2 regions of the Epibacterium sp. HA2-3 genome follow, and region 2 is predicted to be linked to the other one. Evidence: riboswitches for the same ligand, from Rfam matches in the RefSeq annotation. Region 2 holds a riboswitch; the other holds the start of a gene.
The links. A riboswitch is a leader RNA that binds a small molecule or an ion and turns the genes downstream of it on or off. The one in region 2 is predicted to bind FMN.

Region 1 (5,810 bases), on a different replicon from region 2:
CCCAGTACCGGATTGCCAAGTTCTTTGCCTTCGTAGGCAGGGAAGTAGAAGAAATCAGCATCCAGACCCATTTCGGTGCCTTCTGGGAAGAAGGCCGGAATGAAGGACGCCTGACGGTGCATCATGCACTGCGGCGGGCTGGCAAAGAGACCTTTGGGGCTATCGCGGAAGTCGGTAGACGCCACGGCACCAGCACCACCAGAAACGAAGTCATCGTTCTTGGCGAACCAACCGAATTCCTCGATCGCACCGATGACGGCAGGATCATCGAACTTCAGCTCATTGGAGACCCATTTGTCGTAGACTGCGGGTTCCTGCGTGCGCAGCATCATGTCCTCGACCCAGTCGGTCGCAGGCCAGCCAGTCGCGCCACCGGATCCCAGGCCGATGCACCATGGAGTGTTGCCATCGGCCACCATCTGCTCGGTCAGCGCCTTCAGCTCTTCCATGGACTGCGGAGTTTCATATCCGAAGTCCTCAAAGTTTTCCGGGTTATACCAAACCAGAGACTTCACATCGACCTTGTAGAACAGACCAAAGAGCCCGTCATTGCCATCTGCGCCCGGATAGGTTCCGAGATCCACCCAGGACTGACCCGCGGCGTAGTTGTCGCGCACCCAATCGGCGGTTTCTTCACCAAGCGGCGTGATGAAGCCACGCTTGGCCATATCAGACACCAGACCGGGCTGCGGGAAAACAGCAACATTGGGGGCAGAGCCTGCCTCGGCATCGACCACGATCTGCTGCTCAAAGCTGTCGGAACCTGCATAACGCACGTCCGCACCGGTCGCGGCTGCGAAATAGGCCAGTACGTTTTCAACAACCTCCTGGTCAGGCCCGAGCCATGGACCAAACACGGTGACCTGCTCACCGTTCAGGTCGATCTTCTCCAGCTCTGCGTAGCTGTCCCAGTTGAAGGCGCCTTCGCCGACCGGAAAAATCAGATCCTGGGCGCTCGCCGTTCCTGCCATCAACGCGGTGATCGCTGCGGCTGACATCAATACTCGTTTCATTGGGTCTCCTCCCTTTACTCTCCGCATCCACCATAGAGCCGCATCAGTCTTGATGCCTTCGCTCGGCGGCGCGTCCTCAAGCGATTCAAAGCGCTTTGATTGATTTCAAAATTTCGGATTCGGGCCCAAGTGTCAACAATTCTCTGCTCGGATTATTAGTTTACACTTGAACTAGCGATGTTGCCTTTGACATAACTTGAATAGAGCTTCGGGTTCGGAGACCGACTTCTCGCAGACTTTTTAAAGCGCTTTGGAGGCCCAGCCCCATGAACCTCAAAGAACTTTCGGCAGTCCTTGGCCTGTCACAAACCACCGTGAGCCGAGCGCTAAACGGCTATCCCGAAGTCAGCGAGGCTACGCGCAAGCGCGTGATGCAGGCCGCCCAAGATCACAATTATCGCCCCAACACCCGTGCCAAGGCATTGGCGACGGGGCGCGCGATGGCAATCGGCCATGTGATTCCGCTCTCGACCCAGCACGAGATGATGAACCCGATTTTCAGCGACTTCATTGCGGGCGCCGGAGAGAGCTACAGCCAAGCAGGCTACGACATGGTGCTCTCACTGGTCGCCGACGAAGATCAGTCCCGCGCCTATCACGAAATGGCCGCCAAGCGGAACGTGGATGGCATCGTGTTGCACGCACCAAAGATGCGCGACTCTCGGATTACGATGCTGCAAGAGATCGGCCTGCCCTTTGCAGTGCATGGGCGCGCCACCGATATTTCCAGACCTTACAGCTGGCTCGACGTGAACAATACCAGCGCGTTTCGGCGCGCAACCGACTTTCTGCTGGATCTGGGCCACCGCCGGATCTGCCTTGTGAACGGTCAAGAGAGCATGGATTTCGCGCACCGCCGCCGCCAGGGCTATGAGGCGGCGCTGCAGGCACGCGGAATCCCAGTTGATCCCGCCCTGATGACGGCAGGAGAGATGACCGAAGTCTATGGCTACGACACCGTGCAACGCACGCAGGCACTGGAAGATCCGCCCACCGCCTATCTGGTGTCCTCGATCATCGCCGCCTTTGGTGTGCGCCGCGCAATCGAAGAATCCGGGCTCAAGATGGGGCGCGACATTTCGGTTATCACCCATGACGACGACCTGTCTTATCTACGAAACGGGGCCGATGTGCCGGTCTTTACCGCCACTCGTTCCTCGGTGCGCGATGCCGGGCGCAGGTTGGCCAAACTCCTGATTTCACAGATCGAAGACCCGGGCGATGCGCCCTTGACTGAGCTTTTGGAAGCCGAACTCACTGTCGGCCGCTCAACAGGCCCCGCCCCCAACAGGACATCAACGACATGACGGATTTCACTTTTACACGCCGCGACTTTCCAGAGGATTTCCTGTTCGGCTGCGCGACGTCTTCCTATCAGATTGAAGGCCATCAATATGGCGGCGCAGGGCCGACCCATTGGGACAGTTTTGCCGCAACACCCGGCAATGTGGTGCGTTCTGAGGATGGCGCACGCGCCTGTGACCACTACCACCGCTTTGAGGAGGACCTCGATCTCGCCGCTGCAGCGGGGTTTGAGTGCTATCGGTTCTCGACCAGTTGGGCACGCGTGCTGCCCGAGGGGCGTGGCACGCCCAATGCCGAGGGGCTTGATTTCTATGACCGGCTGACCGACGCGATGCTCGAACGCGGCCTGAAGCCCTGCGCGACGCTCTACCACTGGGAGCTGCCGCAGCCACTGGCCGACATGGGCGGCTGGCGCAATCGCGATATCAGCAACTGGTTTGCCGAATTCACCGAAGTCATCATGTCCCGGATCGGCGACCGGATGTATTCCGTGGCACCCATCAACGAACCCTGGTGCGTTGGGTGGCTTTCGCATTTTCTGGGCCATCACGCGCCCGGTCTGCGCGACATCCGCGCCACCGCACGGGCCATGCACCATGTCCTGTTGTCCCATGGCCGCGCCATCGAAGTGATGCGGGGCCTTGGAATGAACAACCTCGGTGCGGTGTTCAATTTTGAATGGGCGGAGCCGCTGGATCAGAGTGCCCAAGCTCAGGCCGCGGCAGAAACCTATGATGCGATCTACAACCGCTTTTTCCTCGGCGGGGTCTTTAAAGGCGCTTATCCCGAAGCAGCCTTGCGCGGGCTCGAACCCCATTTGCCGCAGGGCTGGCAGGACGATTTCGCCACCATCACCCAAAAGGTCGATTGGTGCGGTTTGAACTATTACACTCGCAAGGTGATCGGTCCAGACAATGGCCCCTGGCCCCATTACGCAGAGCTGGTGGGCGAACTGCCCACGACCCAGATGGGGTGGGAGATTTATCCAGATGGGCTTTACAAGTTCCTGAAGCGCACAGCCGAAGACTACACCGGAGGTCTGCCGCTCATCGTGACCGAGAACGGCATGGCAAACCCGGATGTGCTTCTGGAGGGCGAGGTGCCGGACGCAGCCCGCATCGCCTACGTTGAGGCACACCTTGCGCGGGTACGCCAAGCGATTGCAGAGGGCGTCCCGGTGAAGGGTTACTTTCTGTGGTCACTTCTCGACAATTACGAATGGGCGCTCGGGTACGAGAAACGCTTTGGTCTGGTGCATGTCGACTTTGAGACGCTGAAGCGCACGCCGAAGGCCTCTTATCGTGCCTTGCAACGTGCGCTTACCGCATCCTGAACTCAAAGAAGCGCCGCACTTCTTTTTCTGAGAGGTGCGGCGCAGGCCATTTAGGCCGCGGCCTCGACCGGAGTTGGGGTAGGATCGCGGTACAGATTGGCCATCCGCGCTGCCGCCTGTGCAGCCTCGCGGCCCTTCTTCACAAAATGCGCGTGATAGAAGGTCTGGTGTTCCTCGCTCGGCTGGAAATGATGCGGCGTGAGAGATACCGACAGCACCGGCACGCCTGTCTTGAGGCCGGCCTCCATCAACCCGGACACCACCGCCTGTGCCACGAAATCATGGCGGTAGATCCCGCCATCCACGACCAGAGCAGCCGCAGCGATCGCGTCATACTCACCCGTGGCCGCAAGTTTCTGAGCCAGCAGCGGCATCTCGAACGCGCCGGGCACGTCGAAGACGTCGACGGCGGCTTCAAGCCCAAACTCGGCGAGTTGGTCTTGGAACCCGATCAATGCCTGATCCACGATATCGGCATGCCACTGCGCCTTGATGAAGGCGAATTTTGGGGATTTTGTCATAGCTATTGATCCTTTCAACATGACAGAATCCCAGAGCGCAAAAGACCACATGCACCCATCGGTACACGCAGTACATTCTCTCCCATCCGGACTATGACCGTCGGCCCCGGAATTCCACCGGATCTGCTGACCCACCCCGTAGAGGTGGCGCTCGCGGGCTATAACCGCCGGTGGGGAATTTCACCCCGCCCTGAGAATGGAAAAGAGCTAGGCAGCCTCTGCGGCATTGTCAATGCACAGGGCACGCCGAACCATCGAGCGCCCGTTAGGTCATCCGGCTGCGTTTCGTGCCAAACGTCACAAAACTGTGCCCCTATCCCGCTATTTGCTGGGCTGGAAACGTTTCCATCTCACGACTCGCAAAAGGTTCAAATGACCGACAGGACCCGCATAACCATCAAGGATGTCGCCCTCGCTGCCGGATGTGGCGTCGCAACCGCGAGTCGCGTGCTAAATAAATCCGGCCCCGCCAGCGCTGAGACCCGCGCACGTGTGGAAGATGCAGCGCGGCGCATGGGTTTTGTCTTTTCCGCGACCGGACGCGCCTTGCAAAGCCGCAAGAGCATGACCGTCGGCTGCCTTATTCCGTCGCTCGCCAACCCGGTGTTTGCGGAGGCCGTGCAGGGGGCTCAGGAAGAGTTGCGCAGCCACGGGTATCAGCTGTTGGTCGCCAGCTCCAATTACGATGACGAAACGGACAATGACATTCTCACAACTCTCCTGAGTAAGGATGTAGACGGCCTGTTGGTGACAATGGCCGCGCCACAGGAGAGTGTACCGCTCGCACAGGCTCGGGCGCGCGACATCCCCGTCTGCCTGATGTTTCACGACCCTCTGCCCGACTGGCCCAGCGCGCATGTGTCCAACGCGCAGGCCGCCGCAGAAGTCGCGCGCCAGTTTGCCCTCTACGGCCACGAGCGCACCGGATTTCTGGCGTTGCGATTTTCGACCTCGGACCGCTCACGCAACCGGTTTGACGGGTTTCGGGCGCAATGTGCCGCCCTCAATCTGGCCCCACCCAAGCTGATCGAGATCACCGAGACCGAAGCCAACACGCCCAGTATCCTTGCTCAGCGCCTCTCGAACCACCCGGATCTGACCGCGATCTTTGCCTCCAATGACTTCCTGGCAATCGCCGTGCAAAAGGCCGCGCCTTTGATGGGGCGGCATGTCCCGCAGGATTTGTCGGTTGTGGGGTTCGATGGGATCGAGGTCGGGCGTTTGCTGGATCGCTCGCTTGCCACGATCGAGACCACCCCAGAGGCAATGGGTCGCCAGGCCGCACAGACGCTTTTGACCGGACTGCAGGGCGGCGCAATGACAGAACTTGCGCCCCTGCCTTTTACTTTCCGCGCCGGGGCAACCTTGTCCGGACCCCGCGCGAAAAGCCCTGACGACGACCGGGGTGCTGCCCAGTCGCCGTCTGTTCCCCCGTTCACGTCCAACGACAAACAAGGATGAACCCATGAAACATATCGCTCTTACGGTTCTGGCTGCAACCGCTCTTGCGGCACCGCTGACCGCGTCTTTTGCATCTTCGGCGCAGGCCGAAGACGCCATCTGCTACAATTGCCCCCCGCAATGGGCGGATTGGGCGTCCATGCTGGAGGCCATCGAGACCGAGATCGGTGTCAGCCT
Region 2 (5,810 bases):
TGCCGATTAAGAAATTGATTGTTAGTGGTGTTTTATGCGTGTTGTCTGCTGCTGCGGTGGCGGGCACAACACTGCGCGGCAATGATACGCGTCTTAAAAGTCTTGAAACCACAGATGCAGGCCGAGACTGGGAAGCGGTAGGGCGGCTGGATCGCGCGGGCGAGGGGTTCTGCACCGGGGCCTTGATTGCTCCGGATATCGTGCTGACGGCGGCGCATTGCCTTTATGATCGCGACACCATGGCCCAGATCGACCCGACCTCAATCGAGTTTTTGGCGGGATGGCGCAACGGCCGAGCCTCGGCCTATCGCGCGGTGAAGCGGGCGGTCCTGCATCCGCGCTATGTCTATGACGGGACACTGTCGGCAAAACGAGTCCGGAACGACATTGCCCTGTTGCAACTGCAACGCCCCATTCGCAACACTACCGTTACGCCATTTGAAACCGACGCGCGCCCCCGCGAGGGGGCCCGGGTCGGTGTGGTGTCCTACGCGCAGGACCGCTCCGAGGCGCCCTCGCTCCAAGAGGTCTGCAAGGTGATTGCTCGTCAGGATGGTGTCCTGGTGATGTCCTGTGACGTGGACTTCGGGGCCTCTGGCGCCCCTGTGTTCTCGTTTGACGCTGGACGCCCGCGGATCGTATCGGTGGTCTCAGCCAAGGCGCGTGTCGAGGGTTCTGCCGTTTCTCTGGGCGCGTCGCTGGCCGAGGAACTGGCGCTTTTGCAGTCACAGCTGACCGGGGCCCATGTCGGCAGCCGGATGCCTCAGGGGGTTGGTCGCGTTCAGGTCGGGGAACCGCGCCGCAGCGACATTGGTGCAAAATTCATTTCCAACTGAATTCGCCCCCTCTTGAAACAAGAATGACCCTTCATACATGGGATGTACCCAAGGCGCCAAAGACTGGGCCTTGGATCAATCCGCCCGTCCCGTGTTGGGAGGGCTTTATAGCAGTTATCGCTCAAAGATGAGGATGAACCATGCGTACGTTTGATTTTGCTCCGCTGCACCGTGCAACTGTCGGCTTCGACCAGATTGCCGATTTGATGGACCGGGTGATGAGCTCGGATCTCCAGCAGCCAAGCTACCCCCCATACAACATTGAAAAAACCTCGGACGATGCCTACCGCATCTCGATCGCTGTCGCGGGCTTTTCCGAAGACGAGCTGAACGTCGAGGTAAAAGAGCACGCACTGGTCGTGTCCGCGCGCAAGTCCGAAGAGAACGGCGAGCGCACTTACCTGCATCGCGGGATTGCAACCCGAGCCTTTGAGCGCCGTTTCACCCTTGCAGATCATGTGCGGGTGCAGGGCGCCAGCCACGGCGACGGCATGCTCCATATCGATCTCGTGCGAGAAGTGCCTGAAGCGCTGAAGCCGCGCCGGATCGAGATTTCCTCCGCTGCGGCGTCCAAGCCCAAGGAAATTTCGGGCTCGACCGTGAACTGATCTGACGCAGGATGCGAGTTGCGTCCTATTCCGAGGGCTCCCGGCTGGTTGGCCGGGAGCTCTTTTTATTCATGGATTTACGTTATTTACCAAGCGGTAGGTTGTCCTGCGGCAGAATGCCTGCCTTAATGGATGTATGACCCTGGCCGAGATGACATTAACCAGTACCCGCACACAGTTGATCGAAAGCGCTTGCCGCTTGTTTGCGGCACATGGGTATGCCGGGGCCTCCATCTCAGCCATCGCACAGGAACTCGGCCTCAGCAAACAGGCGCTGTTGCACCATTTTGGGAGCAAGAACGCGCTCTATGCTTTGGCGGTTGAACAGGCGGCGTCGTCGGTACTGCAACTGTTGTTTGATGCGATGGAAGATGACCGCCCGCCAGAAGAGCAACTGGAGACGTTCTTTGCAGCCTACCAATCGGCGTTGCAGGCGGATTGCGCCTCGGCCCAGATCGTGTTGCGAGAGCTTTTGGATCAGGCGCTGCCACGTGACGGGGGTACGTCTTTTGCGACCTTGTTTGAAAGCCTCGTCGCCACCGTGCAAGCCACCGAGCGCTGGGAGGGCAAAGGCGTTGCCGGGGCATTGGGCGTGGTGACGCAGCTCTTGGGAGCTGCGTCCCTGATGGGATGTACGCACGACGCCTGGGGGCGATATTACGATGCCAGCGTGCTGAGTACGGCTAAGGTTCAGGCCCGCGCCCCATTTGCCGAGATGGTCTCAGGCGTTTTGCGCGGCTGAACCCGGTTTAGCACGGGCCTCTCTATTCAGCAGATAGGCGCTTGCAACAATGATCAGCGCGGTGCCCAGCCACATGTTGCCATCCGGCAAGAACCCAAAGACAACTGCGCCCAGCCCCACGTTGAAGACCAGTTTCAGGTGATCAAAGGGTTGAAGGAACGCTGCATCTGCCAGCGTGTAGGCCCGCACCAGGCTATGCTGCGCCAGAGCTGTCAACAGTCCCGCGCCAATCACAAGCCAGATAGTGCCTTCTGGCAGTGCAAAGCCGCCACCAAGTGACAGGAGCGCATTTGCAGGGCTGAGCAGCAGCAGCAGATAGATCGTGACCGTCTCGGTGCTATCGCGCCGTGTGAGGTGCTTGGTCACAACGGAACTCGCAGCCCAAAAGGCCGCCGCAGCGACTGGCAGAAGGGCCGCGATCTGGAAGCGATCTGACCACGGGGCCAGGATCACCATGCCACCAAAGATGCCCACAACAACAGCGCCCCAGCGGTGCAAGGAAACATCTTCGCCGAGGAAAAGACCCGCGCCGATGGTGACAAAAAAGGGCGAAAGCAAGATCAAGGCAATCGCCTGCCAGATTGGCACATGGGCCAGCCCAAGCGTCCAGAGTTGCACACCGGCAACGGCCAGCACGACCCGGATCACATGGGTGATCATTTGCCGGGTCGACAGAACGGCAGTCCAGTTGCGCCAGATCCATGGGATGTAAAACAGAAGCGCGATCAGATACTGCCAGAAAGTCACCATCGGAGCAGAGGCCCCATGCAGCATCGTGGCCGATTGCAGTGCGGTGTTCACCAGCGCAAAGCAGGCTCCGGCGATGACCATGAGGCCAGCCGCCTTGAGCGGGGTAGGAAGCGATTGAGTCATCTGCGTGTTGTCCTTTCCTCGGTCCGCAATTGACCCAAGGCAAACGAATAGACCCAAAGCCCTCCTGCACATGGCGAAGGGCGCGGGTCTCTCCATTCTCTTTCATCCGGACTGTGACCGTCGGCCCCGGAATTGCGCCGGGTCTGCTGTCACCCTTGTCAAACCAAGGGCCGCTCGTGGGCTGTGACCACCGGTAGGGACTTTCACCCTGCCCTGAGAATATCGCCTCATGATGAGGCATGAACCTGATAGCGAAGCGATTGCGCAAAGAAAAGCACGCAGCTGCGAATTGCGCGCGACGTAAGATGCAAAAAAGAGGCCCCGCTAGGGACCCCTTTGCTGTGCGGCGACGTCGGCGCCATGATGGCAGGCGCCGGACAGATCGTGGGTCGGATCAGTCGACCTTGAACGACCAGAACATCGTCTCGCCAGAGCTGTCATCGACACCGTCATTGTCGGTCGACACCCAAGCGGTGCCGTCTGCCAGGATGGCCAGACCTTCAACCTTGTCGAGCACATAGCCGCCGGTGGATTTCAGGTCAGGCAGCAGGTCGCGGACCTCTTCCTTTGTCACGACAGGGAGATCGCTGCCAAGCGGGGCAGGAACCATATCCGAGAGCGCAATGCGATAGATCTTCTTGGTGACTGCGCGGTCATCATGCTGGTTGTCGCGCTCAATCACATAGACATGATCGCCATGCGCCACGATTTCCGACAGACCAACCCAGCCTGTGGCCGGCGCTGCCTTTGGATAAAGAACGGCGCCCCATTCCTTGGTATCCAGATTGTAGGAAACCAGCTTTACATGGTTTTCGGGATCGTCTTTCCACTCACGCTGCACCGCCATCCAGAGCGTGTTGCCAACCTTGGTGATGCCTTCAAAGCCAAAGCGCTTCTCGACGGACTGCAGCTCTGCGGGGATCGCGATTTCACCCTTGTTGGTTTTGATCAGGCCCTCGGCGCTGACGTGATAGATCGCGTGCGGGATCGCGCGTTCCGTGCGGCCCTCGGACGCCACATAGAAGCCGCCTTCGCCATCAAGCGTGATCCCTTCGAGGTCGAGTTTTTGCGCAGCGTCGCCATTGGCGCGATGAATGCGGATCACATCGGTGATGCGCGCTGGGGTCTGAGAGGGGTCAATCTTGAAGATCGAGGGCTGGAAGCCGTAAAAGCTATCATTGACCGCCCAGATCATACCGTCTTCATCCGCAACCATGCCGGAGATGGCGCCCCAGCCGATCAGCTCTTTGGCTCCTGCCGAGGTCAGATGAGGATATGTGGCTGCGCCATCCTGAAGCTCAAAGAGCATCACATGCGCCCGTGCGCCACCGTCTTCGAGGAGGTCTTTCTCGTTGGCTGAAACAAGAAGGCCGCGCTCGGGAATGGTCACATAGCCTTCGGGGCCGGTACCAGAGGGCAGCAACTGTGTCAGAACCGGTTTTGCCGGGTCGGTGACGTCATAGACCCCCACGACCGAGGCGCGCTCTGCCCCGACAAACACGAAAGGTGTGCCGTCAAACTCTGCGAAGGTCACAGATTCCGGTTCGACACCTTTGGCATCGGAACGTTTGTCCGGGTAGTGGCCGATCTGGATGATGGCATGCTCAAAGGAAACGCCAGAGTCATAGACCACAGAGCCGTCTTTGTGGAAGATGGTCCAACCGCGCGAACCGCCGTTGTAGTCCCCCTCGTTTGCGGTGGCAAAGTGATCTGCGTCAATCCAAGTCACAGCATCAGGTTCGCGCAGGCGCCCCTTCTGGCTTTCGTCAAAGATCAGTGCACCGCGCTCGTCGGTGGCATCAATGCCATCGAGGTCCACGGCGCCTGCGGAGAAGTGACTGAGAATCTCACCATCCCTGGACACGACGACCATGTGGTTGTTCTCTTGCAGCGTCACAACCGTCTCGTCGAGGTTGTTGATCGAGACATACTCTGGCTCCGGGTCCGATCCTGCGATCTCGGCCAGACCGGTCAGATCCACCATCTTCATGCTGGCGCAGTTCAGGCCGTCTTGCGTGGTGTTGATCATAATGAGGTTGCCTGCGGGCAATTGCGGAATGATCCCGTCATTCAGGTCTTCGTCGCGTTCGTTTTCGATTGCGATGGACAGGAAGGCGCCGTCCTTGGATTTTGCGAGGGAGTCTGGCTGACCGCCCAAATCACAGGAGGCAAGTTCCGCGCCTGTTGCGGTGTCAAAGGCCATGACTTGCCCGGAAGGCTGGGTGTAGCTCTCCGAGGTGTTGACCCCGACATATGCGATGGTACCGACCACTGCGACCGAGGTGGGCTCGCCCGGAAGGGCGATATTGCCTTTGGGCACCGGGTTGGCGGCATCGGTGATGTCGATCATCCCAAGCGCGCCCAGCGGGCTGTCGGTATAGACCAGCGTCATGCCATCGGCGGTCACGTCGATGATCTCGGGCGAGCTTTCGCGGCTCTGGTCGGCCCCTTCGGCCATGTTCTTGATGACGGGGAAAGACGCGATCCGGTTGAAGGCTTTTTCAGCCTGCGCAAAACCGGCGGTCAGCGCGAGGGCGGAGGTCAGGCACACTAGGCGCAGGGACATCGGCAGCTCCTGTAGGAATGAAATCGATGCCAAGGCCATGCCCGCGTTGTGCAAACTATTCGCAACGGTTTTTTGTATGTTTCGTGACGTCTGTGTAAGCCGGTGTTTACACAACATTGCTATCCTCGTGGACGGAAACCGGCCCTCCAAAATGTTCGAGGTGTGCGATGGGAATGGCGATACTG

Region 1: linked by a shared signal. The riboswitch ahead of ACZ1HH_RS17890 (6,7-dimethyl-8-ribityllumazine synthase) and the one ahead of ACZ1HH_RS11725 (DMT family transporter) in region 2 are both predicted to bind FMN.

The regions. Positions count from the first base shown of each region.
Region 1 is NZ_JBVFUL020000002.1:717,804-723,613, reverse strand. It holds gene ACZ1HH_RS17905 (ABC transporter substrate-binding protein) at 1-1,013, opposite strand, end outside; gene ACZ1HH_RS17900 (substrate-binding domain-containing protein) at 1,280-2,320, shown strand; gene ACZ1HH_RS17895 (GH1 family beta-glucosidase) at 2,317-3,651, shown strand; gene ACZ1HH_RS17890 (6,7-dimethyl-8-ribityllumazine synthase) at 3,702-4,172, opposite strand; FMN riboswitch at 4,243-4,374, opposite strand; gene ACZ1HH_RS17885 (LacI family DNA-binding transcriptional regulator) at 4,545-5,633, shown strand; gene ACZ1HH_RS17880 (ABC transporter substrate-binding protein) at 5,638-5,810, shown strand, end outside.
Region 2 is NZ_CM172490.1:2,508,254-2,514,063, reverse strand. It holds gene ACZ1HH_RS11740 (trypsin-like serine peptidase) at 1-836, shown strand, start outside; gene ACZ1HH_RS11735 (Hsp20 family protein) at 977-1,444, shown strand; gene ACZ1HH_RS11730 (TetR/AcrR family transcriptional regulator) at 1,596-2,186, shown strand; gene ACZ1HH_RS11725 (DMT family transporter) at 2,166-3,059, opposite strand; FMN riboswitch at 3,150-3,284, opposite strand; gene ACZ1HH_RS11720 (esterase-like activity of phytase family protein) at 3,454-5,625, opposite strand; gene ACZ1HH_RS11715 (globin) at 5,799-5,810, shown strand, end outside.